Fodinibius salicampi: one gene and its partner. The protein of the gene in region 1 interacts with the protein of each later gene in a pairwise test. Links are inferred from orthologs where the notes say so. Each region holds a gene or a part of one and is shown on either strand. Other genes may lie near its edges. The genes, in order: ABEB05_RS13710 and rlmB.

The links.
Region 2: the proteins of ABEB05_RS13710 (region 1) and rlmB interact in binary tests that used the Escherichia coli proteins (3 or more experiments, as listed by UniProt). The link is inferred for Fodinibius salicampi from one-to-one orthologs.

Annotation. Positions count from the first base shown.
Region 1 is NZ_BAABRS010000004.1:25,363-41,165, reverse strand. What follows is about bases 7,118-9,945. They hold ABEB05_RS13710 (NAD(P)H-hydrate dehydratase), read left to right. Parts: upstream 7,118-7,691; coding sequence 7,692-9,200; downstream 9,201-9,945. Other genes in these bases: ABEB05_RS13700 (energy transducer TonB), read left to right, coding at 9,671-9,945; ABEB05_RS13705 (VanZ family protein), read left to right, coding at 9,197-9,592; ABEB05_RS13715 (hypothetical protein), read left to right, coding at 7,118-7,689. In the rest of the region: ABEB05_RS13745 (RraA family protein), read right to left, coding at 1-540; ABEB05_RS13740 (sugar phosphate isomerase/epimerase family protein), read right to left, coding at 1,649-2,653; ABEB05_RS13735 (hypothetical protein), read right to left, coding at 3,602-3,838; ABEB05_RS13730 (dienelactone hydrolase family protein), read right to left, coding at 4,125-4,931; proS (proline--tRNA ligase), read left to right, coding at 5,527-6,993; more of ABEB05_RS13715, read left to right, coding at 7,012-7,117; more of ABEB05_RS13700, read left to right, coding at 9,946-10,327; ABEB05_RS13695 (energy transducer TonB), read left to right, coding at 10,494-11,156; ABEB05_RS13690 (energy transducer TonB), read left to right, coding at 11,357-12,016; ABEB05_RS13685 (NUDIX hydrolase), read right to left, coding at 12,126-12,560; ABEB05_RS13680 (DUF1844 domain-containing protein), read right to left, coding at 12,541-12,864; ABEB05_RS13675 (3-keto-disaccharide hydrolase), read left to right, coding at 12,994-13,602; ABEB05_RS13670 (DUF1015 domain-containing protein), read left to right, coding at 13,725-14,933; serC (3-phosphoserine/phosphohydroxythreonine transaminase), read left to right, coding at 14,957-15,803. UniProt on the Escherichia coli protein: Bifunctional enzyme that catalyzes the epimerization of the S- and R-forms of NAD(P)HX and the dehydration of the S-form of NAD(P)HX at the expense of ADP, which is converted to AMP.
Region 2 is NZ_BAABRS010000004.1:190,039-205,812, forward strand. The notes cover bases 12,976-15,774. They hold rlmB (23S rRNA (guanosine(2251)-2'-O)-methyltransferase RlmB), read right to left. Parts: upstream 14,848-15,774; coding sequence 14,104-14,847; downstream 12,976-14,103. Other genes in these bases: ABEB05_RS14440 (exo-beta-N-acetylmuramidase NamZ family protein), read left to right, coding at 12,976-14,091; ABEB05_RS14450 (hypothetical protein), read left to right, coding at 14,927-15,274; ABEB05_RS14455 (hypothetical protein), read left to right, coding at 15,276-15,611; ABEB05_RS14460 (glycerophosphodiester phosphodiesterase), read left to right, coding at 15,598-15,774. In the rest of the region: ABEB05_RS14380 (efflux RND transporter permease subunit), read left to right, coding at 1-802; ABEB05_RS14385 (TolC family protein), read left to right, coding at 795-2,141; ABEB05_RS14390 (ATP-binding protein), read right to left, coding at 2,148-2,558; ABEB05_RS14395 (Glu/Leu/Phe/Val family dehydrogenase), read right to left, coding at 2,625-3,914; ABEB05_RS14400 (hypothetical protein), read left to right, coding at 4,217-5,344; ABEB05_RS14405 (HNH endonuclease), read left to right, coding at 5,480-5,977; tRNA 2-thiouridine(34) synthase MnmA, read left to right, coding at 6,176-7,306; ABEB05_RS14415 (hypothetical protein), read left to right, coding at 7,452-8,198; ABEB05_RS14420 (metallophosphoesterase), read left to right, coding at 8,286-9,452; ABEB05_RS14425 (thioredoxin domain-containing protein), read right to left, coding at 9,469-11,568; ABEB05_RS14430 (methylglyoxal synthase), read right to left, coding at 11,565-12,011; ndk (nucleoside-diphosphate kinase), read left to right, coding at 12,291-12,722; more of ABEB05_RS14440, read left to right, coding at 12,859-12,975. UniProt on the Escherichia coli protein: Specifically methylates the ribose of guanosine 2251 in 23S rRNA.

The DNA of each region.
Region 1 (15,803 bases):
ATCCCTGGAGGAACCGTGAAAAACCACTCCATTGCCGGAATTCGCGTAAATAGTATTTCCCAGCCGATCCCCAATCAGCGTACCATCCTTCACCTTGCCATAGCCGTCCGCGATATAGACATCCCCCTTTTCAAGCATATCGATAGGCCAGGTATTAGGCGGACCTGAACGCCCTGCCTCTTCGCCCTGGTCTACAATTTGCTTCTGTACCGCAGGACGCGCCGGCGTATAGGTCGCCGTCAAAGCCCTGCCCACAATGGGTTCTTCTGGATGCAGAATCTCCCATTTACCACCCTCAAACTGGTTATGGTAGCCTTCTTCCCGAATAATACCCCACGCTTCTTCAATCGTGACGTGCTCCATACGTTCAAGAATACTGTCGGGCACCCGGGGACGGCCGTCATCAAAGCGTTCCCCCTCCCACTCCGGAGTTAAAGCAATGAGCCGTTCTTTGGGTATTGTTTGCGCTTCCGACTGATATTGAAAGCAGACACAAAACATTAGAAGGAGTACTGGAATAAACTTTAAATATTTCATCATGTATTTTCTATATATTTCTAGTTGTTGTTTTTGATTAAACAGATGTAAAAATAACTGGCAGGTCGACCAGCAAAACAGAACACAGCTGAGTTACTTCTCTGGAGCCAAGTTTCACCTCTTCCGCAACCCTATGATATAACCGGTAGCGAATAGGGTTTCCCAAATAATATCCTTCACTTTTATATATTCCCGTAACCGGTGTAAGAAATTCTTCATCGGATGGATTAGGCTTCAGCTCAAAAACACCATAATCATTCCAGCGATAGCAATGGACTATATTTTATCCTTATTGTACCGGTATCCTTATAAATAAATAATTAGTGGAAAAAGCTTCTGTCCAATTCGAAGGCTAATATCCCAATCGCTGATATAACCGTTAATAATGCCCTATCCCTTAAAAAATCTTTGTGCGATTTTTTCATGATTCCATTGTTAATCCGATACAAATGTTACCATTGGGAAACGAAAGATTAATATACATACCCTTCGAAAGCTTGGTAAGCGATACTTATTCCCTCAAGCTTCTGATACTAATACGCTTATCCCTTGTCCATCCACCACAAAGAAAATATTATTTACAGAGTCTTATTCAAATATTTTTCTCTTTTCTAAAAAATATTGCAAATAAAAAAATTGGTTGCGCATCTGATTTAATGAGGAGCGAACGTTCAGCCTTTGCGCAATCTCATACACATCATTATCATTATATGATATGCCTTGGAATCAGGATACCTGGAATAGAGTCCCAGCTGCAAATTTATAAGTAAAGTTTTGCAGTAAATCGATTAATCCATATACCAAACTGACTACCGAATATCGGCAATGGTGTCAATAATTAAGTGGGCATTTGTACCGGATTATCCGCATTCTGCCATTTGCCAAAAGTGGCAAACCAAAGCCTCCAAAAAATCATCATAAACGGGAACGGTATTCCCACTACAAAGAAATATTTACTAACAGGATGATAAATTGAAGAATAAAGAAGTATCTATTTAATCAGAATAACGATTCACTTTATTTTCTCCGTTATCCCAAATACTGCCTACCAGATTAAATAAAAATGGCCGTATCCATTTCCTGAAGGAGAGGATACGGCCCTGACTAATATTTAGTCGTTTTCGGAAAAGGCGGAATCAAAGGCCCCTTCGGCAGCGGGGAAATCGATATTCTTAACATATCGGCAAGATTCCTCGGCACCAAACTCACGATCCATACCGCTGTCTTCCCACTCAACGGAAAGCGGCCCGTCATACTGAATGCGGTTCAATGCGCGAACCACCCGCTCAAAGTCAATCCTTCCGCGACCGATAGAAACAAAATCCCAGTACCGGTCAACATCACCAAACTCCAGGTGTCCGCCAAAGACTCCCGAACGGCGGGTTTCAGAAGACCACCATACGTCTTTCATATGTGCGTGATAAATACGGTCACTGAATTCCCGGATAAACTGGATATAATCTACGCCCTGGTAACCCATATGGCTCGGATCGTAGTTAAATCCAAAAGCTTTTCTGCCGTCCAGTGCGTCAATAGCCCGCTCGGCCGTTACAATATCAAAGGCTATTTCGGTAGGATGCACTTCCAGACCAAAGCGCACGCCTACATCATCAAATACATCGAGGATGGGATTCCAGCGGTTGGCAAAATCTTCGAATCCTTCGTCAATTAATCCCGGCGTATTCGGAGGAAAGGAATACATCTTTGACCAGATAGAACTGCCGGTAAAGCCATTTACCACATCGACACCCAGCTTAGCGGCTGCCCTTGCAGTATCCTTTATTTCCTCTGCAGCCCGCTGGCGCACCTGTTCGGGTTCACCGTCACCCCAGATACGGCCCGGAAGAATCTCCTTGTGTCGCTTATCGATGGGATCGCAAACCGCCTGACCCACCAGGTGATTACTGACCGACCATACCTTCAGATCATACTTGGCGAGCAACTCTTTGCGCTGCTCGCAATAACCATCTTCACTGAGCGCCTTTTGAACATTAAAATGATCTCCCCAACAGGCAAGCTCCAGTCCGTCGTACCCCCAAGAGGATGCCTTTTCTGCTATAGTTTCCAATGATAAGTCAGCCCACTGACCAGTAAATAAAGTTACAGGACGTGCCATAATTTTGAACGGTTTAGTTTAATATTTTCTTTTCATATCGAGCTTGTTTAGTCTCGTTTATTTACGATAAAATGTCAAAAAAGAATCTTAAATGTTGAAATAACTTTTCTTACGGATATATATAACCTGATTCAACAAGAAAAGATATGAAAATCCCTGGTTTGACCACCTCAATAGCTAATCTTAACAGACAATATCCATCCCTCCTTTACGGCAATAATTTTGGGATATTATATTTGTCAACGCGCTTAACGGCTAAATCTTTTCTAACTCCGGATAAAATAATAGCCATGTGTCATCCCAGATACCGACCGCACCTTGCCATGTAATAATAGCGCTATTACCACTGGGAGTCAGAGACACTACCACTACTACTTAGTAACGCTATCACTGGGAGTTAGAGTCACTATGACCAGGAGTTAGTATCGCTGACTCCAAGAGTTAGTGTCACCGACACCAGAAGTTAATATTACTGACACCAGGAGCAGCCATGGTTATCGTTACACAAGAAAAAGCCTGCGCCGTAGAATCTATCAAAGCACCCTCCTAAGAAATATCCCACCGATCCGGAGGGAATACAAGGCCGGGAATCAAGTCCCCCTTTCGGCACGGCCGTTGAAAAGATACTGCATGTAAACTGAAGGAGGCAAGGGGATGATTTGATACATTTTGTTTTTTGTAATCACTAATATTGTTCCATTCTTGAAAGGGACAAAACATAAATGCACCATGGCATAATGGTTTAGGCAACCCTTTTTGTGTTTTTATTGATAAGCAGTGTCCATTTTTTGTCACCAAAAAATAGACGAAAAAAGTGCTGGGGAATAGCAAGATATTGTTTTGTTATAAATCTCAATACGGGGAGCGCCGGGTTGCGTTAGTTGTTTTTGCTCTTAGCGTTCCCGCTATTCCCCAGACCCCGGTTTATTTCTTTGTGCTCCAATGGACTTATCCTGTTCGCAAGGCTGGTGGGACATTATTCCAACCCACCGGCCTTAGCAGGTGAGGCGTGGAAAGGGAGCGGGAGGTACGAAAGAGAAATAAATGGGGAAAGCTGTGATAAAAGCAGGAGATACTTCCGGACTTTCCCCTTGTTGGGGCAACCGAATAAACGAGATCTTCATTTATTTCCGTACCGAGCGATGCCGAACGCCGAAGCCGGTTCGCCGGTCGTTTTTGCTCCACTTTTGGCGACCAAAAGTGGTAAGGAAAACGTTAAAAGACGGGAGAAGATAAAGAACATTTCCCGAGATAAAAGAGCAGAATTTTTAAACATGTCTCCTTGTCTTGTTCCATTTTTGTAACGACCCAAAAACGGCGCTAGCCCCCCCTGGAATCCTGACAAGGGACATTTTTATTTATCCTACACCTAACAAAATAAGGCGTACAACTTGTTATAGTTACTTTTGGAGCAGCCTCATCAGAGCGGTTAGGGAATTTTTTAAAAACTTATTAATTCCTAAATAAACACTTAAAGACTTTTAAGAATACTCTTTAAGCGATCCCACGATTCATTACGCGCCTGCACATTGGGGTCATCTTTCGGCGCTTCGGGATCATCGCCGCTGCGCATATAAGCGTGTCCCGCCCCCTCGTAGATTTCGTACTCATAGGTTTTCCCGGCCTTCTCCATCATCGCCTCGCTATCTTCAATCGTCGCATTTACACGCTGGTCATCTCCTCCGTAGAATCCATAAACCGGTGCTTCAATGCGCTTATAATCTTCATAATTGTCAGGCCCCGTCCCGTAAAATACCAGGGCCGCTTCAATGGCATCGCCCGCATTGGTGGCAAAGCGGAAGGATTGAGACCCGCCCCAGCAAAATCCTGCTACAGCAACTTTCCCGTTCCCCGCTTTTATGGATTGTGCATACTCAAGCACGTTCTTCAAATCCTGCGTTACCATTTCGGCATCCAGATTATAAATGGCCTCGCGTGCCGCGTCAGAGTTTTCAAAATCAGAGGTTTTCTCTACTCCATCCACGGTATTGGAAATAAGATCCGGGGCGACGGCTATATACCCGGCTTCGGCCAGCTGATCGGCGAAACTGCGCGCCCAGTCATTAAGTCCGCGATTTTCATGGATCACAATAACCACGGTAGCATATTCTGAGCTTTCAGGGTATGCCACAAAATTATGCATCGTACGTCCACTCGATTCCAATTCAACCCACTCGTGGTGACGCGGAGAGTTTTCAAGCTGCTGTACGGCATAATCCTGTGCAAAAAGTGATGTAGCAAGAACAACCGTAAAGATAAATGTGAGGAAGGATTTCATAATAAATACCCGTTTAATTAACTGTTTCCCGCTCTTTCTTTTTTGAGTAGGACTTCTGCTTCAACTACTAAAAAAGCCCAGACTGATAACTAACCAATTTTGCAAACTTTTGAAATGATTATTTTCTCTCCTCTCTGCTTTTAACTATTGCAGTCAATATAGAATGTATAAAAAACGACGGATACATTACATACACTGTTTATCACGCCCCAGCTTCCGATCCCCAAAACAAAAAATCCCCAAGCAGCTATATTCAACTACTTAGGGAGATATGGTATATGATATATAGTATGGAGTAGCGTGGGGCGGAATCGAACCGCCGACCTCCGGGTTATGAATCCGACGCTCTCACCAACTGAGCTACCACGCCATTCAAATCAAGAGTTGCCAAATATATAACTTTTCTATCAAAATATTAAGGGAAAAAATCTCTTTTGCATCTTTCCGAGAGCTAATCCCCCCGCAGGCGCTCATGCCTGCAATCCGATTGTGTGCCTATCCTTAAAAGGGAACCCAACTTCTTTTTTGAGGGTCCTGTTTTTCGCCTTATTTTTAGCGTCTGAATTATAAACCTTTTTTCTATTAGTAGAATAACATGGCTAACAAAATCACGGAACGCACAGAAGATTTTTCACAATGGTACCAGGATGTCATTCGCGAAGGTAAACTGGCGGATCATTCCCCGGTGCGCGGAAGCATGGTGATCCGCCCCAATGGATTTGCCCTGTGGGAAAATATGAAGCAGGCCCTGGACCAGATGTTTAAAGATACCGGCCATGAAAATGCCTATTTCCCGCTCTTTATCCCGAAATCCTTTCTTTCCAAAGAAGCCAAGCACGTGGAAGGCTTTGCCAAAGAATGCGCCGTGGTAACCCACAGCCGCCTTAGAAGTACCGACGACGGCGTGGAAGTAGACCCGGAGTCTAAGCTGGAAGAAGAACTTATTGTCCGGCCCACTTCTGAAACTATTATCTGGGATTCCTACCGGAACTGGATTCAATCCTACCGCGACCTTCCCATTCTTATTAACCAGTGGGCCAATGTCGTCCGCTGGGAGATGCGCACACGCCTCTTCCTGAGAACCATGGAGTTCCTGTGGCAAGAGGGGCATACCGCCCACGCCACCAAACAAGAGGCGGTTGAGGAAACCACGCGGATGCTGGAAGTGTACCGCACCTTTGCCGAAGACTTTATGGCCATGCCAGTCATTAAAGGAGTGAAAACGGAATCCGAACGCTTTGCCGGTGCAGAAGACACCTATTGCATCGAAACGCTCCTGCAGGATAACAAAGCGCTGCAGGCTGGGACCTCGCACTTCCTGGGACAAAATTTTGCAAAGGCTTTTGACGTGAAGTTCCAGAGTTCGGAAGGAGAGCATGAGTACGTCTGGGCTACCAGCTGGGGCGTTTCAACACGATTGATCGGTGGACTTATCATGACACACTCGGATGACCAGGGATTGGTTCTCCCTCCAAAATTGGCTCCAAACCAGGTGGTTATCGTACCTATCTGGAAGAGTGATGAGGAAAAAGAAGAAGTAATGGATTACTGTGACGATATCGTCAGTGAGCTTAAAGAACGCGATATCCGGGTTAAGGTGGACGACCGGGAGAACATGAGTCCGGGCTGGAAATTCAATGAGCACGAAGCTACCGGCATCCCGGTACGGCTCACCATCGGGCCTCGCGACCTTAAAAACAACAATGCCGAACTGGCCCGCCGCGATACACTGGATAAAAATATTGTGGAGCGCGAGGGACTGGCCCAACGAGTGGATGATCTGCTTAAGACCATCCAGGAAAAGCTCTATACTACAGCGAAGGAACGGATCGAGGACAATACCCACTCGGTAGATTCCTACGATGAGTTTAAGGACATCATCGAAAACGAGGGGGGCTTTGTCTATGCCCACTGGGACGGCACTGCTGAAACCGAAGAGAAAATAAAAGAGGAAACAAAAGCAACTATCCGCTGTATTCCCCTCGAAGACGGAGAAGAAGGAGAATGTATGGTAACCGGCAAGCCTTCAAAACAGAAAGTTCTTTTTGCACGGGCTTACTAATCAATCATACAATACATATTGAAACACATTTCACCAGATAGCGGTACCGGCCTGGACAGATACCTCGGGAAGAACGTGCTGGCCCGGGTGGTATCCGACTTGCTGAATCCGCTATTTCTATCCCCGCTTGTGATCTTTATTATCAGCTGGATATTACAGTTACCCGCATTAACTACCTTTCTGGTAACTTCTGCGGCCCTGATATTTTATACCATTATCCCGCTGATCCTGGCTTTTTACCTGATCCGTACCAAGCATATAATTTCTTTGGATCTGCCGGTACGGGAAACCCGGAGCCGATTATATATTTATTCCATCATCAGTGCATTCGTACTTTTCCTGATTTTCCTCTTTAATCTGGAGAGCCTGGACCCTCTCATCGTTATTATTTCAGCGATCTATTTTATCAATCCGATCATAAGCCTGCTCATTAATTTCTCTTGGAAAATAAGCATCCACACCGGTGCTCTTGCTTCTGCTGGGGCTATTCTCCTCGGCCTTACTTTCTTCTACCCTTCATTGGCGAGCCTCAACTCTTATATTTTTTCCTTAACAATCCTTTTTCTACTTTTACCAGTGATGGTTTGGTCGCGCTATCGCCTGAGCGTCCATACCCTTCCGGAACTTTTGGGTGGAATTGTCACCGGATTCGGACTGACCATAATCGAACTCTTTTTGTTCAACAATCTCTGGTAATTATGCTTAATGCTCCCGTATCACATTATCTGTTTACCGCTGCACAAAGCAGAGATATCGATGAACAGACCATCAATGAAATCGGTATTGAGGGATTTACCCTTATGGAAATTGCCGGTTATTCGGCCAGTCAACAAATACTAAATATTTACCCTGAACTATCTCACGGGATATATCTCTGCGGAAAAGGAAATAATGCGGGTGATGCATTGGTTATTGCCCGATACCTGATCCAGCACGATATCAATGCATCTATCGTATTTTTAAGCGGTATGGATGGTCTTTCTCCGGATACCCACAAGAATTTTGAACTACTCAAAAAGTTTGATCCGGAGAATAAGATCTCTATTTATGACAGCTGGGATGACTTCTCAGGACAGGCCTCCTTCGATTTTATTATTGACGGCATGCTTGGCACTGGTCTGGATAGTAACCTTCGCGGGGATTATCAAAAAGCCGTTCAGTGGGCCAATCAGCAATCGGTACCTGTTTTTTCCATAGATATCCCCACCGGACTTCATGCTGATTTGGGTGAAATCATGGGAAAGGTTATTAAAGCCGATCATACCTTTACATTCGGAGGACGCAAACAAGGTTTTTATCTGCAGGATGGCCCACTACACACCGGTCAGGTCACCTACTGCGAATTACCATTCCCCAACGAGCTCAAAACTTCCTGCAATACCTTCTTAATAGACGAATCCTGGGTGTCGGAACATCAGTCGTCGCTTGGAGTTCACAAATATGATACAGGTGTTCTTTATATTATTGCCGGCTCGGAAGGATTGACCGGTGCCGCTGTCATGGCTGCTAAAAGTGCCTGGGCCGAGGGGCTGGGCGCCGTTTTTTTAGTATGTCCACGTGGATTGCTCTCAGTTTATGAACATAATCTTCCTTCGATCATAAAAAAACCGGTGGGAGAACAATCCGATACCTGTTTCAGCGAAGCACACCTGCCGGATGTCCGGCAAATTGTCGGGGAAAAACAGGGAGCGGTTCTGTTAGGTCCCGGACTGGGCCGAAAGGAAGAGACCGTACGCTTTGTAATAGATTTTCTATCCCAAAATAACCGGAAAACAGTTATAGATGCCGATGCCCTGTGGGCCCTTGCGCAATCTCAGAAGTGGAAAGAATTTGAGGAAAAGCAATGGATTTTAACTCCACATCCCGGTGAGCTTGCGAGACTGCTGGAACAGGATGTAAAAAAGGACTATCAAAGATTAAATTTGGTTCGTAATTTCTCCGCTGAGCATAATGTTACGACGCTATCCAAGGGCATGCCGGGTATAGTATCAACTAAAAACGGAGACAGCTATCTGACAAATTACGATACCCGCTATTTTGCGCGCGCCGGCAGCGGAGATGTGCTTGCCGGTAAGATATCAGCTTATTTGGCACTCGACTATTCCCCCGAATACAGTTGCGCGCAGGCTCTTTTAAACGGAAAGAAAAAACTATTTACCTATTTAGATACCAATAGAGATCTACCGGAACCAACAGATTTTATATGAAACCTACCGCGCTTTACACTTTTCTGGCAAATAATACCTATCTCCTGGTAACCGCTATAGTAGGACTCACTATATTAATGCTGGCCCTTATGCTGCTGCCGGCCGAGACGTTCTCCCACAGTAAGTTATTTAGCTACGACAAGATCGGCCACTTTCTTCTGTTTGGGAGCTGGACGCTTTTGCTCGGACTTTATCACAATATTGCTCTCTCGGGCAACACAAGTATCTGGATCATCTTTCTCATTGGCACCTTTTTCGGAATATTTGTAGAGTTCCTCCAATATAGCCTTCCCGCCCTGAACCGCCATGCCGATGTTTATGACATCCTTTTTGATGCGGGCGGCTGCCTGGTTGCGGTCTTTCTCCTCCAAAAAATAATCCCTGAAGAATAATTTTACCCTAAAGAGTTGATAATAACCATATTTTATTATTATTTAGTACTAACTACTTAGTATTAAAAACTTAATATTATGGATTATCGACGAAAAGAACCCACAGCTAATCTCAGAACATACTATACTATTTTCCTTCAAATTGCAGTTATAGCTGTTTTGCTCATTTTCATTGTGGCTACCAAAATAGAATTCCAGTCCTCTCAGCAAAACGTAAATTTAGTCGAAGAACAGGAAGTGCTTGAAATGGAGGAAGTCATCCAAACAGATCAAGAGGAGATACCTGCTCCCCCGCCCAAGCCACAGGTACCGGTAGAAGTGCCTAACGACGAGATCATTGAAGACCAGGAAATTAACCTGGATGCCGACATGAACCTGAATGACCCGCTGGATATGCCGCCCCCCCCCGACGAGGAAGAAGAGGAGGAAGAGGATTTCTTTATGGCCGTGGAGGAGATGCCTAAAATTAAAGGCGGACAAGAGTGGTTGTATGACAATGTAGAATATCCGGAGCGCGCTAGAAAGTCGAACATTGAAGGAAGGGTTACGGTTCAGTTTATCGTAACCGAAAACGGTAAAGTAGAAGACCCCAAAGTTATCCGCGGTATTGGCGGCGGATGCGACCAGGCGGCGCTGGAGGTTATCAAAAAAGCCGAATTTACGCCGGGACGTCAGCGCGGCAAACCGGTGCGGGTTAAAATGTCCCAGCCAATAGTTTTCCGATTAACAAACTAAGCTTTGCCATTGATATAAATGGATCTGCTTCCAATTTCTATTGGGTTATCATTGCAATAATTATAGTTGTACGTAAAAAAATATAGCTGATTTATTTGCTTTAATAGGGTAAATGTATAAATTGCAATTATATATAAAATAACCCTGAAACATAAAGCTTATTGTCATGTCAAAACAAGGAAGCAGAAAAACTGCCGAAGCAGATCTGCGTAATTACTATACACTTTTTTTGGAACTTGGACTTTTGGCTGTCCTTCTCATCTTTGTTGTAGCTACAAAAATTGATTTCCGGGCATCTCAGCAGGATGTCAACCTAACACAAGAGCAGGAAGTAGTTCAAATGGAAGAGGTCATTCAGACTAAGCAGGAAGAAATGCCCCCACCACCGCCCAAACCACAGGTACCGGTAGAGGTTCCCAACGATGAAGTCATTGAAGACCAGGAAATTAACCTGGATGCTGACTTAAATTTTGATGAGCCGCTGGATATGCCGCCGCCTCCCGCAGAGGAAGAAGAGGAGGAAGAGGATTTCTTTGTAGCCGTGGAACAGATGCCTGAACTGATTGGCGGGTTGGCCGAGCTGCAACAAAAGATAAACTATCCCGAGCGGGCAAAACGCGCCGGAATAGATGGCCGGGTTATTATTCAGTTTATTGTGACTGAAACCGGTGATGTAGAAGACCCCAAAGTTATTCGCGGCATTGGCGGCGGATGCGATCAGGAAGCCCTGAGAGTAGTGAAGGAAGCGAAGTTTCAGCCTGGACGTCAACGCGGCAAGCCCGTACGTGTCCAGTACAGCCTTCCTATTATATTCCGCCTGCAAAACTAATTTTACATTAAATAACAAAGTATCTCAAAGGCGCACTTTTTGGTGCGCCTTTGCTGTTTTGAGCCCTTCTAACCTCTCCACGAAATGGTTATACAATTTTTTTTGTTTAAAAAAGTTACAAAAGTAGAAATTGGATATAATTATTTGTTTCATTAGGCAAACATTAACGAAATTGTCTTAGAATCAGTGCGGAGGATGTTATGAGTATACAAGAAAGAAAAGAACCCGAATCCGATTTAAGGAAGTATTACACGGTCTTTCTTCAGTTGGGACTTGTGGCAGTATTGCTGCTTTTTATTGTAGCAATGAAAGTGGAATTTGTCGCAGATAGTCCGGATACGGATCTCACCGAAGAGCAGGAAGTGGTTGAGATGGAGGAAGTCATCCAAACACAGCAAGAGGAAACCCCTCCCCCCCCGCCCAAGCCACAGGTGCCGGTAGAAGTGCCTAACGACGAGATCATTGAAGACCAGGAAATTAACCTGGATGCCGACATGAACCTAAATGAACCGCTGGATATGCCGCCACCTCCCGAGGAGGAAGAAGAGGAGGAAGAGGATTTCTTTGTAGCGGTAGAACAGATGCCCGAACTGATTGGCGGGTTGGCCGAGCTGCAACAAAAGATAAACTATCCCGAGCGGGCAAAACGTGCCGGAATAGAAGGTCGTGTTATCGTCCAGTTTATTGTAACTGAAGATGGAAATGTAGAAGACCCCAAGGTTGTTCGGGGCATTGGCGGCGGGGCTGATCAAGAGGCCCTTCGCGTGGTCAAACAGGCGAAGTTTAAGCCCGGGCGCCAACGTGGAGAACCGGTACGCGTTCAATACAGCTTGCCTATTATCTACCGTCTGCAAAACTAGTTTTACTTAACCAGTTATTTTCATAAAAGAAAAGGCCGCTGTTCTTGCAGCGGCCTTTTCTTATTTCTATTCGGGAGATATGATTTAATATCGGCATTACATAACTAACTTATAACTCTTCGAGGACCTCTCTTAAGTTATCATATCCCACTTTTCCTTTTGCTTTTTCCAGAGGAACCCATTCTACTTTCTCAATCCCTTCTTCTTTTTGTGGCACGAACTCATAGTTGTTGGAATTAAGCTTCATCAAATACCAGTGGGTTGTTTTTCCATACCTGGTATTCGACCGCTCATATTCATGATAAGTCTCTATAAGCGGTGAAACAACGGTTGGATCGGTTTTAAGACCGACCTCCTCGGATACTTCGCGTATGGCACATTCCTCGATCGATTCCCCCTCTTCAAGCTTTCCCTTAGGTAAATCCCATACGCCCCTGCGATGTATTAGCAATACTTTGGGATCGGAATCCTTATCAAGGGTATCTACAACTACTCCGCCCGCCGCAGCAACTCGTTTCAGGGTATTACTCTTCTTGTCCTTCATCACTTTCATCCTCTTTTTCAGTCTCATCGGCATAGTTCATACGCAGATTATTCAACGTCTCTTTCAGATAGTTATCCAACTCTTTGGGAAGATTTCCTTCGGTAAACTTCTGCAACATTACCAGGGTATCAATGGCAAACTTTGCCGACTTCAGTTCTCTTTCTACTTCCCCGGTGTTTGGGTTTTCAATTTTCCCCATCCCCATCATCGCTATTTGCTGATGCTGCTGAACAAGCATCATAAATAAAAGTTGTTGCTGTTTATCTTCTGATAAGTTATCTCCGTCAAAATTCATTTGATCCATATGCTACCAATTTTTAATAATTAGATGATTTTGATTAGGAATAAACAGATTTGTAATTATTCCATTCATTCGATATTGTGCTTCAATGTTCTTAATCTGACTCTAAAAATAAATGAATTAATCAGAGGCATGAAATATTTTTTGCTGGCATGCACCTTTCTATTGTTAACCAACCCCACTATCGCCCAGGAGTTTGAGCCTATATTCAATGGGAAAGATTTATCCGGCTGGACGATTCACGGTACCGAGCATTGGTATGTCGAAGATGGCGAGCTGGTATGCGAAAGTGGCCCTGATAAAGAATATGGTTACCTGACAACCGATAAGACCTATAAAAACTTTGTTTTAAGCCTGGATTTTAAACAAGAATCCAATGGAAACAGCGGCGTATTCATTCGATCCAGTGTTGAGGGGACTAAAATAGAGGGCTGGCAGGTAGAAGTAGCCCCGTTAGGTTCTCATACCGGGGGAATTTATGAATCTTATGGTAGAGGATGGCTTAAAAAACCCAGTCCGGAAGATGAAAAGGCACTAAAGCCCGGGGAATGGAATCATATGGTTATCCGCGTGGAAGGCGATAAAGTAACCAGCTGGCTGAATGATAAAAAAATGGTCGCATTGGAGGATCAGAAAATCGGTCAGGCAACCGGTTCCATCGCCCTTCAAATCCACTCCGCAACCGAAGGCAATGAGGTCAAAGTCAGGTGGAAAAATCTGCACATAAAAGTTCTGGATTAGTATTGCCTCCTGTTTTCCCCAATGATTAAACAGATTATTTTATTCTGATTTGAAACTTTAATTATTGCTTTTTACCAAGTACCTTTGATAGCTGATATTTTGTTTAATTTTTATTTAACCTAATGGCTCATTTACATCCTTTTAAAGCGTGGCGGCCGGACCCAAAACGGGTAAAAGAAATTGCCTCTGTTCCTTACGACGTTATTACTTTTGATGAAGTGCAAACGATAGCTGAAAACAACCCCCATAATTTTTTACATGTAAGTCGGCCGGAAGTTGACCTGCCGGATAATACAGATCCCCATGATGATGCTGTATATGAAAAAGGGGCTGAGAACCTTCAGCAGTTGCTGTCCGGGAAAACACTTCAACAGGATGAGCAACCTTCTATTTATATTTATCAACTCATTCGGGAAGGACGAACCCAAACAGGAGTTTTTGCCTGTGTGTCGGTAGAGGACTACGATAATGAAGTGATTCTCAAGCATGAACTGACTCGTCCTACTAAAGAGGACGACCGCACCCGGCATATTCTCACGCAGCAGGCTCATGCCGAGCCCGTTATGCTTACGTATAAGGATGATGAAAAGACTCAGGATCTCATCGATCAGGTAACCCGAGAGGAACCACTTTACAACTATGTGGCTCTGGATGAGGTACGACATAAGCTATGGAAAGTTGAGCATACTGAACCATTTGAGAATGCTTTCCAGAACATTCCAAAGCTTTATATTGCAGATGGACATCATCGGTGCAAAAGTGCGTCCCGTGCTGCTGCAAAGATGAAAGAGGAAAATGAGAACCATACCGGAGAAGAAGAGTATAATTTTTTCCCGGCGGTAGCCTTTCCGATGTCTGATATGCATATCATGGCATATAATCGGATCGTACATGAAATTCCGGATCATTTTCTAAATGAACTTGACCAAAATTTTGAACTCCGAGTTGATGTCGATCCCGTACCTTCTGAAAAAGGTGATATTTCCATTTATATCGATAGACAGTGGTATGGGATGACCTTGCCGATTACCGATGAGCCCAACAGTGTGGAAAAACTGGATGTTCATCGTCTACAGGAATTTCTGCTTGATCCTATGCTGGGAATTTCTGATCCCCGCCGCAATGAAAATATTTCCTTTGTAGGCGGTATCCGGGGTACTGAAGAACTCGAACGATTGGTACAAAATGGTAAAGCCCAAATGGCTGTAAGCATGTACCCCACTGGCATAGAAGAATTGATAGAAGTCTCGGATAATGGCTTGTTAATGCCGCCAAAATCAACTTGGTTTGAACCTAAATTACAATCTGGACTGCTTGTCCATACTTTTTAATCACATAAACACCCATACATATTATGAATCGCGTTCATAACTTTAGCGCAGGACCTGCTACATTACCTTTGGAAGTACTCGAAAAGGCCCAGGATGAACTAACTGAATACAAAGATAAAGGCCGCTCCATCATGGAGATGAGTCATCGTAGTGCGGAATATGAAGCAATTGACCAGCAGGCAAAAGAGCGTTTGACTGAGCTTCTTGGTCTGGGCAATGATTTTGAAATTATGTTTTTACAGGGAGGGGCCAGCTCACAGTTTATGATGGCGCCTTTCAATTTCTTATCTGAAGACGAAACAGCCGATTATATCGATACCGGACGCTGGTCAAATAAAGCTATAAAGGAGGCCAAGCTATTTGGAAACGTTCATCGACCATTTAGCAGTAGCGAGAGTGGATATGACAGAGTACCGACTAACGATGAGCTCGATTTTAGTGACAATCCAAAGTATGTACATTTTACATCAAACAATACGGTAGCCGGCACCCAGTTTTCTACTGAACCGGAAACCAATGGAGTCCCGCTGGTCTGTGACGCCTCTTCCGATTTTCTGTCCAAGCCTATTGATGTTTCCAAATATGGAATTATTTATGCCGGCGCCCAGAAGAACGTGGGTCCCGCGGGTGTGACTATTGTTATTATTCGCAAGGACTTTCTGGCCCAGGCAGATACGGATAATGTACCAACCATCCTGCAATACCAGACGCATACGGAAAAAATATTCAATACGCCTCCTGTCTTTAATGTGTATATGGTGAACCTGGTACTCGAATGGATTCAGCAAAAAGGAGGGCTCTCCTACTTTAAAAAGTTTAATGAAGAGAAAGCAGCACTTCTTTATGATGAAGTTGATAAGGATGATTTTT
Region 2 (15,774 bases), 170 kb from region 1 along the record:
ATATGTGCAGAATAATGAAGGTACCCTTGTACAGATTGACAATGTTGTAGAACTCCAAGAGCAAAGCAGTCCGCCACAGCTATTTCGATTTAACCGATACGCATCGGCTACCATCTCGGCCGGGCTTGCAAGCGGAAAAACAATTGGAGATGGTATAAATGCCATGAATGCAATCGCTGATAGCGAGCTGGATGATTCATTTACCACTTCTCTGGCCGGACCGTCGCGGGATTACCAGGAAAGTTCTTCGAGTCTCTTGTTTACCTTTTTAATGGCACTGGTATTGGTATTTCTGGTACTAGCCGCCCAGTTCGAAAGCTTCAGAGATCCTCTGACTATAATGTTTACGGTTCCCCTTGCACTAACCGGCGCGCTATTGACGCTATGGTATTTCAATGAAACGCTGAACATATTCAGCCAGATTGGGATGATTATGCTTATAGGTCTGGTTACAAAGAACGGTATTCTCATTGTTGAATTTGCCAATCAGCGTCAGCGGCAAGGACTCAATATCAGAGAGGCAATTATTGATGCTTCAGCAGCCCGCTTTCGGCCTATTTTAATGACCTCCTTATCTACGGTATTGGGTATTTTACCCATTGCTCTGGCCTTGGGCGCCGGAGCAGAAAGCCGGACCTCAATGGGGATTGCTATCATTGGCGGATTGATCATAGGGAGTTTACTTACACTATATATCATTCCGGCTATTTATTCCTACCTGTCTTCCGAGAAATCAGCCGATGACGGTATCGATGAGGAATTGGTTAGAAAAGCAGAAAATCTGGAGTTGCAAAATGTTTAGTTTTCAATCTTTTTTGCGCGTTATAATACTAGTAATTATTAGTGGTATAGGATTATTCCATGCTGGCCAGGCTCAGGATACACTAGGATTGGATGAGGCCATTCAGTTGGGGCTTCAGAACAATTATGCCATTCAAATAGCACACAATGAGTCGGCCATTGCAGAAAACAATGCTTCCTTGGGAAATGCCGGTTTTCTGCCACGTTTGTCCGCTAATATTTCCAAGTCGCGCAGTGTTGAAGATAGTCGGACAGTATATTCAGAAGGCAGTCTGCCTGACCGGGAAGACGAAAATGCGGAGTCAACAACCACCAGTGCCGGAGTTTCGTTGGAATGGACACTTTTTGACGGCTTGCGGATGTTTACCAGCTATGAACGCTTCAATGAACTCGAAAGACTGGGAGAACAGCAGGCACGGTTAACCATTGAGCAGACACTGCAGGAGATTATCATTGGATATTATAACATCACGCAATTGAAGCGGTCATTGAATGCCCTTGAAAATACGGCAGAGATATCCCGGGAGCGTATCCGAATCGCTGAAACCAAGAAAGACCTCGGTTCCGGTTCGGAATATGACCTGTTGCAAGCAAGAGCGGACTTGAATGCAGATAGTGCCGCTTTGATTCGTCAGGAAACGGCCTTAAAAGACGCTAAAATTGTTTTTAATCAACTTTTGGCCCGTGACAGCCAAACAGAGTTTGCGGTTGTTGAAAACATACCTCTAGATGAGCAACTAGCTTATACCGACCTTGAACAGCAGATGCTGACAAATAATGTGCAATTAACGGCGGCTAGGATGAGCCAGGAGATAGCTGAGCTGGAGGTGAAAGAGGTGAAGGCCGAGCGCTATCCGGAAATTTCTGTAAATGCAGGATATAACTATAATAAAAATGAGTCGGGCGCAGGGTTTTTAGCTTTTAATGAAACTAACGGCATTAACTATGGTATTACAGCTTCGGTAGATATTTTTGATGGATTTAATATAAACAGGCGTATCCGTAATGCTGAGATTGCCCTTAAAAACCAACAGCTGGCCTTGGAGGAGCAGCGAGAAGTCATCCAGGCAAACCTTGACAGCGATTATCAGAACTATATTAACGCCTTAAGGCTTGTAAAGTTAGAATCAGAAAATCTAACATATGCGGAAAGGTCTGTTAGTATAGCGCTCGAGCGTTTTAAGCTGGGAACGATAAGTTCATTAGAACTACGTGAAGCACAACGAACACTAGTAAGTGCAGAAAACAGGCTTATTGAAGCACAATACGAAGCAAAGGTTGCCGAAACAAATTTGTTTCGTTTAAGTGGTCAACTTACCGGGGAAGGAGCGGGTGAATAACAGGGATTATCCGATCTCAAAATTCATGGTAACCTTAGAACCATTTTTAGTAAAGATCACATTATCGGCATACTGTTTCATCAGATAAACGCCACGTCCCCCTTCATTGAGTAAGTTCTGTTCTTTAAGTGGATTTGGAATACTTTCCGGATCAAAACCTTTTCCCTCATCCATCACCGAAATATCTAATTGTCGATCTTGATAGCTGGCGCTGATGGTTACAGTTTTATCTTCTTGCAAATCATTACCATGAACTATCGCATTATTTACTGCTTCACTGAGTGCCAGCATGATACGATTCTGATCTTCGTCCGAAAAGGACGCCCATTGTTGTAGTTCAATGACAAAAGGCTCCAGCTGTTCCAACGCTTCATAGGAGGAGGGTATAGACAGTGTTTTTTGGTCTGCTGAAGCCATGAACTAATTAATAACAATAAAGATTTTTATATATAAAACAAGTAGTAAAAGCCGGTATGTGTTTTGTTATGCGTAAATTCCACGCATCCTTAAAGTAGTAGCAACTTTATTAATTCCAAAAACATATGCAGCCTGACGGAGTGTGATATTATGTTCTTCCTTTACATTAAAGAGATTGTCGAACGCAGCCCGCATCATACGGTTCAGGCGTCGATTCACTCGTTCTTCAGTCCAAAAATATCCCTGCCGGTCTTGAACCCATTCAAAATAAGAAACGGTTACTCCTCCCGCATTTGCCAGGATATCGGGTACAACCATAATATCATTACCTTCTAAAATAGCATCGGCATTTGCCGTAACAGGTCCGTTAGCTCCCTCCACAATAACGCGCGCATTAATCTTATCAGCGTTACGGGGGCTTATTTGGTCTTCCTTCGCAGCCGGAATGAGTACATCACAATCGAGTTGAAGCAGTTCCTCGTTTGTTATTTTATCAGCTTCGGGATAACCTTCCAGTGAGTTACCGTTATTTTTGGCAAATTCTATGGCATCGATAATATCAATACCGTTTTTATTGTAATAACCTCCTGTAATATCACTGATTCCTATCACCTTAGCGCCCTGTTCATACATTAGTTTCGCACTTACCGATCCAACATTTCCAAAGCCCTGTACCACCGTTCGACATTTATTGGGAGCTAAGCCAAGCTTGTTGAGGGCAGCCAGCGTTACCGTCACAACTCCACGTCCAGTTGCTTCCTTACGTCCGTGTGAGCCCCCCAGGATGATGGGTTTTCCCGTTACTACAGCGGTTTCGGTTTTGTGAGCATTCATGCTGTAAGTATCCATAATCCAAGCCATAATTTGCTCATCGGTGTTCATATCGGGAGCGGGAATATCGCGATCCGGACCAAATACCTCAAGCATGTTTGCCGTATAACGTCGGGTTAGGCGCTCCAGTTCCGATGTTGAAAGCTTTTTAGGATCGCACCTAACGCCTCCTTTGGCCCCACCAAACGGGACATTGGCAATAGCGCATTTCCATGTCATCCAGGAAGCTAATGCTTTTACCTCTTCGATATTAACATCCGGAGCGAAGCGAATACCTCCCTTGGATGGTCCCAAAACATTATCATGGATAACGCGATAACCTTCAAAAACCTGAATATCTCCCGAATCCATTACAACCGGTATTGAGACGGTAATTTGCTTAACAGGATTAGCTAAATACTGGAACATGCCTTCATCGAGCTCAAGTATTTCGGCAGCAAATTGAAAGCGCTCCATCATAGATTTAAATGGGGACTCTTCATTTAGCTTGGGTCCCGGTTCTTTGTAATAGCCAGTTGTACGCATTTTTTCTTTGTTCGACATAGAAGGAAATCCAAGTGTGAGGAATTAGCATTTCTATTGTATGGGATTGGCTGATTTTTGTCCCATTAGTAATGCAAAGAAGTTATAAAAAATTTTTCAGATGATATAAGCACAATTTTTTGAAAAAAATTATGAATGGTGGTTATAAATAGCCTATTCTTTGGTAGCGAAGAAATATTAAACTGAAATTAATATGCATTTTTTGTGTTATTTATACATCTTTAAAGCCTTAAAAATGGCTTCGTGATCATCTTAGCATCTTGTCTATCATTAAAAATTGATAAATGTCTGATTCCCGGGATTCTGATACCACGTCCTTATCTTTAGCCTCTTTCCTATCTCCTCGTGTTCGGATTATGCTTCGGAAAGAGCGGACTTTTATAGCCCTGATTGGCTTTTTCTTCATTTTAGCCGGTGTTACTTTTCCCTATGCCGGGATCGCTAAATGGATTGGTTTTGCCCTTGCCGGATATTCGGCTATCGCAAACGACAGCATTCAAACGATAGGTACATTTCTTGCTTCTAATGAGGATAAACGATGGTGGGTTTTGTGGTTATTTATTGGAGGAATTTTCCTGGCAACGGTATTTTATAGTTGGTATATGTTTGATGGGGATGTGAGTAACCAGCGTTTGGCCGCCAAGGGATTTTCTGAAGCGCCCCAGTCATTTAGTTTTCTACAAATTGCTGCCCCTATCTTTCTATTGCTGCTAACCCGCATGCGTATGCCGGTTTCCACTACTTTCCTATTATTGAGTTGCTTTTCAGCCAGCGCTTCCGCTATCGGACAGGTTCTGGTAAAGAGTCTTTCGGGATACCTGGTAGCTTTTGTAGTAGCTATTTTTACTTGGATTGCATTATCACGGATAATCAGAAAGTATTTTGTCGGAGAGCCGAAAAAATGGTGGACGGTTTTTCAATGGATTACCAGTGGTACCCTGTGGTCGGTTTGGATTATGCAGGATGCAGCGAATATTGCCGTCTATCTCCCTCGCTCCCTTTCACTGGCAGAGTTTCTGGGTTTTGCCCTCTATATCTTTTTTGGTTTAGGAATATTGTTCTACATGCGGGGAGATAGGATCCAAAAGGTAGTTACGGAGAAGTCGGATGTACGGGATATCCGATCAGCCAGCATCATTGATTTCGTATATGCTATTATTCTATATATTTTTAAAATACAGAGTAATGTTCCTATGAGTACTACTTGGGTGTTTATAGGCTTACTGGCAGGAAGAGAGATCGCGATGAGCTTTACAGATGCCCGTGGTAAGGGAAAGCCATTTGGAAAAAGCCTGAAGTTGGTCGGTAAAGATGCTGGCTATGCCTTATTCGGCCTGGCTGTATCCATTGCGTTGGCTGTAGCCATTAATCCCGATATAAAAGTAGGTATTTGGAATTATCTCTTTGGATAAGAGGCTCATTTCAGGATAGTTTGTCTATCTGACCTTGCATTTAAGCAAAATTTAATGTTGATTCTACACACTAAAGATTTTCTATAACCATTTATTAATGCTTAAGGAGTTTTATCGGATAAATTTGTTACTACCATGGACGCAAATGTTCTGGTTTTAAATAAGGATTATCAGCCGCTAAGTGTATGCTCAGTACATCGGTCGGTCAAGCTTCTCTTTTTGGATAAGGCCGAAATGCTACACGACTATCCCGATCGCACCCTGCGTACCGTGAGCGAGGAATATTCGTATCCTTCGGTTATTCGCTTGCGACGCTATATTAATATCCCATATAACAAGATTGTACTTAGCCGGAAGAATATTCTAAAACGTGATGCCAATACTTGCCAATACTGCGGTGCTGCTTACAATCTTACTATTGATCATGTTATGCCTAAAAGCCGAGGGGGAAGAGACAGCTGGGAGAACCTTGTAGCAGCTTGCGACGATTGTAACGTAAAAAAAGGAAATCGTACGCCGAAAGAAGCTGAAATGCCGCTAAAACGAAAACCCTATCGGCCGGTTCATATTACCTTTTTACAGTCTGTCATGGGGAGTGTGCAAGAAGATTGGAAGCCATACCTGTATATGTAGTTATTTGATTACGTATTCTTTGTTATTTGGCCTCACCATTTACTGAAATGCAGCAATAATCAAGAGACTTTGACTCAATAAGACAACCGCCTTCTTCATAAGATTTACATAAAAAATTCGTATTTTTACAGTTCGTTATTCACTATTAGCTATTGCTTGCTGATCTGATAACAAATAACTAATCACCAATATCAAAACATGAGTAGTAAAGGACGAGTATTAGTGGCGATGAGTGGAGGAGTAGATTCTTCCGTGGCCGCTGTAATGCTCAAGGAACAAGGATATGACGTCATCGGAATTACGATGAAGACATGGGATTACTCTCGGGTAGGGGGTAAATCCGACAAGGAAACGGGTTGTTGTACAATTGAGTCTATGAATGATGCCCGTGAGATTGCCGTGAAATACGGTTTTAAGCACTTTATCGTAGATATTCGCGATGAATTTGGTGATTGGGTAATAGATCGTTTTGTGGAAGATTATATGAGCGGGCGTACACCTAATCCCTGCGTGCTGTGTAATACGCATATTAAATGGGCGGCATTACTGCGTCGTGCAGATAATCTGGGTTGTGAATTTATAGCAACCGGACATTATGCAAACGTACGTGAAGAGAACGGCCGGTACGTGATATCCCGCGGTCTGGATCCGCGTAAGGACCAATCGTACGCTTTATGGGGTGTGGAGCAGAAGCATTTAGCTCGCACAAAATTCCCCTTAGGTAGTTATGAAAAGACAGAGATTCGGGATCTTGCAGAAGAGTTCGGACTTAATAAAGTAGCTGATAAGCCTGATTCATACGAGATCTGTTTTGTACCGGATGACGATTATCGTCGGTTTCTTAAAGATCGTGTTGATGGTCTGGAAGAACGCGTGAAGGGCGGCAAATTTGTTGACCAGGATGGAAATATTGTTGGTGAGCACGAAGGGTATCCTTTTTATACCATCGGCCAGCGTCGTGGATTGGATCTTGCAATGGGGAAACGGGTATACGTTACCAATATTAATCCCGACACAAATGTAATAACTATTGGGGAAAAGAAAGACTTGGTTAGTACAACCTGTAAAGCTAAGAATGTTAATCTCAGCAAATATGGGGAAGTACCTGGTGGTGAAATGGAAGTTACCGGGGCTATTCGGTATAATGATGATGGTGCAATCGGCCATCTCCGTCAAACTGGAGATGATGAAATAGAGGTAACCTTTCCCACTGGTCGTGAAGCCATTGCCCCGGGACAGGCAGTAGTCTGTTATGAAGGGAACGATGTAGTTGCCGGGGGATGGATACATAAAGTGAATATCGATACCGATATTTTACAAGAAGCATAATTTATATGAATGCTGTTCGTTATTTAGTCTGCTCAAATATTATTTGGGCAGACTTTTTTATTGAATGGATGTAACATATGGTGGTGGATATCCGTCTACGACTACCAAACATTATTATCAACTATGAACTTTAAATAATTTTACTATGCAGAAGGCCAGCTATTATTTGTCAGCAATGCTCATGGTTGCTTGTTTTACGCAACCCGCAACCGCACAGTTTGAAGGAGAAATTACCTTTAAAACCTACGAATACAGCAAGGGGCAGGAAAAAGAATCTGATGGGTTTAATCTTTATGTCAGGCCTGACCGTATTTTACTGCAGGGAGAGAATCAATACCAATTTATGGAATCTATTCAAACAGAAGGGGTTTTGGTGCGACTGGATAAACAGGATTTTGTATTTCTGACGGGTGATAGCAAGGCGCTTCAAATTGCGAAGTCAGATATTACCTCTATGATGAAAATGTTTGGAAATGATGCTAAGGAAACTGCAGATGATTATGATATTCGGTACAGCAGAACCGGAGATACAAAGGATATAAGAGGATACAAGGCTGAAAAGTTTATCTTCAGAGAAGAGGAGGATGGAGAAAACGATAACTCAGTGGTATGGATGACAAAAGAGATAGACGTTAATTGGGGAATGTTGGCCGAACCATGGAACGATAATATGGATGCCCTGATTAGCAGTAGCTTCCCCGCAGATATTATTTTTAAAGAAAAATATTTTCCGCTAAGAGTAGAACTATATTCAAAAGGTGAATTGCGATCGGTATTGGAGGCTACGAAAGTGAGTAAAACTCCGGTAGATCGCTCGCTGCTCGAAGTAAGTTCCGATGTTAAATTGATGAATTTTCAACAATATCTTTTCCAAAAGATGAATGATCGCTAGTGTTGATGGTAATTGACGTTGGCTTCCCTTTCCCTAAACTAAAATATCAAGGAATAAAATTTATTTGATTTGCCCTGGCTTTTAAGGATGACTTTGCTAGTGGCGCTGCTAATGCTGCCGGCTGTTTTATATTTGATCTGGAGATATCGCTATAGCTCCCGTATTCTTTTGCCGGAATCATCCGGATGGTCTTTTACTTTGCCCATGATAGTTGGTTCCTTTTATCTTTTTCCGGCAGCTGCTCTTGTCTATTTCTATATTGTTGGTGATATAGATATCCTTAAGTTCCCCAAATTGTTGACCTACTGGTTTTGGTTTGGATTGGTGTTTGTCTTTCAGTTAACCACCTGGGTATTGATAGCAGATGGCATACAGCTCATCGCCTCATTTGTATCCGATCAAAGGCAGACCATAAAGTACCTGTTTGCTCAGAGTTTATTCGTCCTTTTTGTGATTATCTTTTGTTTTACCGGCTGGAAGACCTACAGAGATACCACACAGGTAGAAGTAAATAATGTTACGTTGCCGGTTAAAAACCTACCTGAAAAGATGAATGGATTTAGAATCGTACATATCACCGATATTCAGGGGGATGAATACACCGGCCGCCGCGAGATAGCAAATTATGTTGATAAAATAAATAAGGAGCAGCCGGATATCGTTGTTTTTACCGGGGATCTTATCTCTTATGGTACTGATTTTATTAAAAGCTCAGCCGAAGAATTTGGACGAACAGCAGCCCCTTTGGGGACCTATGCTGTTGTCGGTGATCATGACTATTGGGCCGGAACGGAAAATGTAGAAAAGGCTCTCCAACAGGAAAATATTCCATTGCTAAAGGATGAAAACTATACTATAGAAGTTGACAGCTCTATTTCGGTATTGATTACCGGGGTAACGGAAGTATATAGTAAAAGTTCTTCTCCTGCTGTTGTTGATTCGCTCACAGAGACGGCCGGAGCAGCTACGCTGAAAATTTTATCTTCTCACCAGGTCAAAGACCATCTGATTCAGAGTAGTAAGAATAGCAATTATGATATGATACTGGCTGGCCATACGCATGGCGGACAGATACATGTACCATTTTTAGGAATGCGTTTTTCGGCAGCAGGACGGGAAACACCTTATGTCGGAGGATTGTACCGGGAAGATAATCTGCCGATCCATGTTAACAACGGTTTAGGGTTTACACTGGCTCCCATTCGGTATGATGCCCCGCCTGAAGTTACCGTTATAGAATTATCCACGGAATAAGTAAATAGGTAATCTATCAGGTATCGTTTTCTATTAGTTCAATCATTTTATCAGCGTTATGAGTTGGTAGTTCGCAACTATAATTTTGACAAACATAGGCAGTGGCTTCCTGCTCCTTCACAGGAAAGTCTTTAAGAAAGGGGGCTAGTTCTTTTATTGAATCATCATCTGGATCATTTAATAAGACAAGAGTGTTTGGCAAAAATCGGGCCTGCAAAGATTGAAGTAAATCCTGTGTGGATTTCTTATCTTTTTCTCCGCTGATAATGACTTCTTTTCCTCCCGAAAATGTAAACAGAACGTTTTGGAGGGCAAAGCCAAAGCTGGTGGGAGCCTTTTGCATGTTATCAGCAAAAATTTGGTGCATCTGGTCCGCCATTTCTTCCCATTTGGAATTGCCGGTCAGACGCCCGAGACGAAGCAGGTTTGACCAGGCTACGGAATTACCAGAAGGAAGGGCGCCATCATGAAGCTCTTTCGTCCTTCCCAACAACTCTTCGGCCGACTCGGATGTGAAATAGAAACCTCCATTTTCGTCATCCCAAAAAAGATTGATAAGCGTTTTATTAAGAGTTATTGCCTTTTCTAAATAGGAAGATTTGAACGTAGATTCATAAAGTTCAATAAGTGCCCAGGTCAAAAAGATATAATCGTCGGCATGGGCATCAATCGCTGTTTTACCGTTTCGAAAGCGATGTTTAAGTGTACTATTATTCCACAGGTGACTTTCTACAAATGAAAAACAGTTTTCAGCCTGTTTGAGGTATGTTTTTTCCTCAAAAACTCGTCCGGCTTTGGCCAGTGCAGCAATCATAAGACCATTCCAGTCGGTTAATATTTTATCATCGAGTAGGGGAGGGGTACGTTCACTTCGCACTTCCAGCAGTGTTTCCCGAATGGAATGAATGAGCTGGCTTAACTTTTCTGAAGACATATTGCGTTCATTTGCCAGCTGGGAAATAGATTTTGTTAGATGCGGAATATTTTTTCCGGTTTTTCGGCCAGTGGCTTCATCTTGGTGATTACCCTCATCTGATAAGTTAAATACCTCGATAGCCAACTCTGCTTCGGTTTGAGGAAGAGCTTCCCTGATTTCTGAAATGCTCCATACATAGAATTTCCCTTCCTCTCCTTCACTGTCTGCATCTTCAGCTGAATAAAATCCACCATCCGCATGTTGCATTTTCCGCTGCACATAATGGAAAATTTCATCAGCTGTTTTTTTAAAGAGAGAATTGTTTGTACACTGCCACCCTTCAGTATAGGCCATCATCAGCATAGCCTGATCATATAACATCTTTTCAAAATGGGGTAAAAGCCAGTGGCGATCGGTAGAATAACGATGGAAGCCCAATCCTACCTGATCAAATAGTCCGCCCTGCCGCATATTCGTTAGGGTTTTTTCTACCATCTGTATAGCTTCGGTATCTCCCGTTTGCCTAGCATAGCGTAGTAGAAACATAAGCTTATGTGATGCGGGAAACTTTGGGGCGGAACCGAATCCACCGTGTTGCTTATCGAACTGTTTTTTGAAATGACGGTAAGCTTTGTCTACGGCTGATGAATCGAGCGGATTGCCCGGAGAGAATTTATTGGACTTTTGAAACGCTTTTATAATTTGGTCAGTGGATTTTTTAATCTTTGAGCGTTCCTTTTCCCATAATTGACTAATCCAGGGGATAAGCTCGTGCATGCCGGGTCTTCCCTGGCGCCCCCGGCGCGGAATATAGGTCGCAGCATAAAAGGGTTCTTTTTCCGGTGTAAGAAATACATTAAGGGGCCAGCCTCCACTACCTGTAAGCATCTGGCAGACGGGCATATACGTATTATCAATATCAGGTCGTTCTTCCCGGTCGACCTTGATATTGACAAATGCCTGGTTCATCATGGCTGCTGTTTCTTTGTCTTCAAACGATTCATGAGCCATAACGTGACACCAATGACAGGTGGCATAGCCAATGGATAAGAATACCGGTTTGTCCTCTTTTCGGGCCTTTTCAAAGGCTTCTTCCCCCCAGGGGTACCAGTCTACCGGATTGTGGGCATGCTGAAGTAGGTAGGGACTGGATTCATCCGCCAGTCGATTTGTATTCTGTTTGTTTTTATTTGAGGTCATTCTTCTTCATCAACTTCTTTTGTAAAGCGCTGACTATAGTCTACCAAAAAACGGTCATAACTGTCATTGAACAGCTCAGACGAAATCATAAAGTCGGCAGACGATCGATTACAGGCCACAGGAATATTGTATAATACCCCGATGCGAAGCAGAGCCTTAACATCTACATCGTGGGGTTGGGCCTGTAGTGGATCCCAGAAGAAAATCATCATATCAATTTCGTGCTTAGAAATAGCGGCTCCTATCTGTAAGTCACCTCCCAGTGGGCCACTGCTAAAACGAGTTACATCCAATCCTATCTTATCGGCAATTAATTGTCCTGTGGTACCGGTGCCAAATAAATTGTGTTTAGAAAGAGAACCTTGGTTGAAGTCACACCAGTCGATCAGATCTTCTTTCCGGTGATCGTGAGCGACAAGTGCTATATTTTTTTTACTCGACATGTTCTTTGAGCTATGTGCAATAGGTGGATTGGCATTCTTATAACTCTTGTTACTGTTATTCATTTTCTTAAAAGTAATTTAAAGTGATTATTGCAGAAGAAAGCTATGCTTCCTTTTCAGTAGATAAGCTAATGTAAGATACGGTAGCCCTCAAGCGGTAATTAATTTTTGTTTGTTCTTATAAAACGGGAAGAAATGACTTCGGGAATTAACATTCTAAGCGTTATATTTGGGTTCTATTCACTTTTCAAAACTAATCGATAAAAAAGAGTATTATTTATGGCTGTAGAACGAACGCTAACCATTCTAAAACCTGATTGTGTACGGAAAGAATTAATTGGCGAGGTAACTCGTCGCATTCAAGAAGCAGGTTTCAAAATTGTTGCACTGAAAATGACCCGGTTAACCAAAGATACGGCCGGTGGTTTTTATGCGGTTCATAAAGAACGCCCCTTTTACAATGAACTGTGCGAGTTTATGAGTAGTGGTCCCTGCGTACCAATGATTCTGGAAAAGGAAAATGCGATTGAAGATTTCCGTACTTTCATTGGAGCTACAGATCCGGATGAAGCAGAAGAAGGTACCATACGTGCGGATTTTGCAGACAGTGTAGGAGAAAATATTATTCATGGCTCCGATTCAGTAGAAAATGGAAAGAAAGAGTCCAACTTTTTCTTTGCCGAGCAGGAAGTAGTAGCCAATAAAGCTTAGGGTAATCGCTTAGGGAAACCGGGCTGTTCTTATTTTTAATCAGCAGCCTGGTTTTCCTAAGATTTATTTTGGGACTGCGATAGCGGTGGGAAGTTTATTTTTTTGTAAGTTCTGTTATATATAATGATCAATGATAATGTATAGATCATATTTTTTATCAATTCTTATTTTTCTGACCATAGGCTGTCAAGCCCAAAGCACGGATGATGCGGCGGTTACAGTAGGTGCCAAGGTTTTGTTGGATAATCATCTTGAAGAATTAGAGGGGAAACGCGTAGGACTAGTAATGAACCCTACAGCCCGGGTGGAAGGCATCCATATGTTGGATATATTGATAGCCAGGGATATTAATGTGACAGCTCTTTTTGCAGCTGAGCATGGCTTCCGTGGAGATATGGGAGCGGGAGAGACCATTGAGGATGGAATTGATCAGGCTACCGGGCTTCCGGTCTTTTCACTCTATGGTGAGAATAAAAAACCTACGGAAAAAATGCTTGATGAGGTAGATATTTTACTCTTCGACATGCAGGATGTGGGGGCTCGCTTTTATACCTACAATGTGACGATGGGAAATGTTATTGAGGCGGCTTCAGAACATGGGGTCGCCGTTTGGGTATTGGATCGGCCGAATCCTGCAGGCGGAAATTATATTTCCGGCTGGATGCTTCAGGAAGAGCATAAATCCTTTGTGGGAGCGTATCCCATTCCGATGGCGCATGGCATGACCATGGGAGAATTGGCAAAAATGATGGTCGGAGAGGAATGGATTAAATTTCAAGAAAAAGGAGAGCTTCGGGTCATTCCCATGGAGGGATGGGATCGGTCAATGACATGGCCGCAGACGGGGCTTGAATGGATTCCGCCATCCCCTAATTTACCAACCTTTCGGCACGCTTATGTATATTTGGGAACGGTACTCTTCGAAGGGGTAAATATTTCGGAGGGACGGGGTACTGCGGATCCTTTTTTAAAGGTGGGATCTCCCGCAGCTACGCTTTCTACCAGTCATATTGCCCGGCTCCGCCGTGACTTTAACGGGGTTAACATTGAACGTATTTCCTTTCGTCCCCGGTCGATACCTGGTAAGGCCCCAAATCCTAAGTTTGAAGGGGAACGCTGCCACGGTATGGAACTGCAAATTACGGATCTGAAACGGTTTAATAATCCGGTGCATCTGGGCGTTCGCATGTTGGCAACGATGCTGGATGCGACTCCCGAGGCCGAGCTTAATGATTTTATCCAAAAGCTGAGCGGTATTAATAAAGAAGAATTGATGCGACAGTTGGAGAATGAATCGTATCTTGAACACTGGAGCCAAACGGCTGAACAGTTTAGACAGCAGCGGGCGGATTATCTCCTATACGAGTAAACGTAAATTACCTTATCGTTTGCGTTTCCACTCATAGCTAAGCAATGCCGCACTCACAGAGGCGTTTAAAGATTCTACCTCATTTTCCATTGGAATTTGAAAGTGATAATCGCAGTGTTCAAGCGTCTTTTCCCGAATGCCGTGTTCTTCATTGCCAATGACAAAAGCAAGGGGCCTGTCTACTTTTAAGTCCCAAAGGTTCTGATTGCCCGCCATATCCAATCCTCCGATCCAAAAACCCTCATCTTTAAGCTTCATAATAGCCTGATTCAGGTTGCCGGTCCGTATAATAGGAATACGTCCTGCTGTGCCGGCCGATGTTTTGTAAACAGTCGCATTAACAGGAGCCTGACGGTGCTTTGGAACGATAACGGCAGAAAGGCCAGCTGCCGCAGCAGTGCGAAGAATAGCACCAAAATTTCCGGGGTCCTCAATTTCATTTAAAAGTAAAATAGCTGGATAGGATTCGGTGTCTACGGTATCCAGCCAGTTGTTGAAATCTTGGTAGGGAGTAGAACTTATTAAGGCAACCACGCCCTGGTCATTGACCGAACCAACCAGCTCATAGAGTTTCTGGCCAGGTACGTGCGAGATAGGGATCCTATGATTCGAGGCCTGCTCAAAAATTTCCGAAATCTGGTTATCGTGCAGGGAATTGCGCACAAAAATTTTTTCGATATGCTCGGCTTTGTTTGAAAGAGCTTCTCGAATGGGGTTACGACCGTAGATATAAATATCGGATTGGGAATCTGACATGAAAAAATAAGGTTGAAAAAACAACAATTTCAGTTAATTTGTAGGTAATCAAAAGACCTACTAATCTTGGATATCCGTTATGAGTAAATCCAGAAAACATAATAATTGGAAAATACCATCGGATGAGCCTAATATAAGAGATTCTGCGTACAGTACCGGTATTTCGAAGTGGATCAACCAGATCCATTCGTCAACAACTATTAGCTTAGTTGCGGGAATCAGTCAGGTAGGGGTTGGTTTGGCCGTGATTACTGTTTCTATACTGGGATTTATACAGCCGATTTGGGTCTCAACACTGTTGACGATGATTTCCAGCTTGTCTACGATGATAGGTTGTTTCTTGGTGTACCATACGATTACAAAGATGCACGATCCCAATAAATTGTTGCGTGACGCAATGAAAAGAGTGACCGAATCGAAAAATTAGCATGACTGATTTTAGCAACGAAAAAGAGCAGGAAAAATTGGAATCGTATCTCAAAATTCACCTTAAAGACGACTCGCAGTCGCTATCTGTGCAGGAACAGATAGAAGAACTGAAGAAAAAGGATCGGAATAAATGGATTATGCTGGCAGTGAATATTGCAGCTGTGCTTATCTTTGGTTATTCCTTCTATTTTGACATCACGGAGCTTAGCCAAACGTTTTTCATTATCATAGTGGCGGTTTTTGGGATTAATGTGGGACTTATTTTTTATCAGAAAAAACAGCTACGGGAACTTGTTGAATATTTGAATTGGAAACAGCTACATGGACAGGGATAAATTAACTTTTATTGCCGGCGCATTCATTTTTTTTACTATTGGTATCTTAGCTCAGCCCCTTATGTCACAAGATTTGTCGCTTCCTGTTTTATATCATTCGAATGATGATAGTTTTTTAGTGATTGCCCATCGGGGAGCCAGTGCTCAGTATCCTGAAAATACG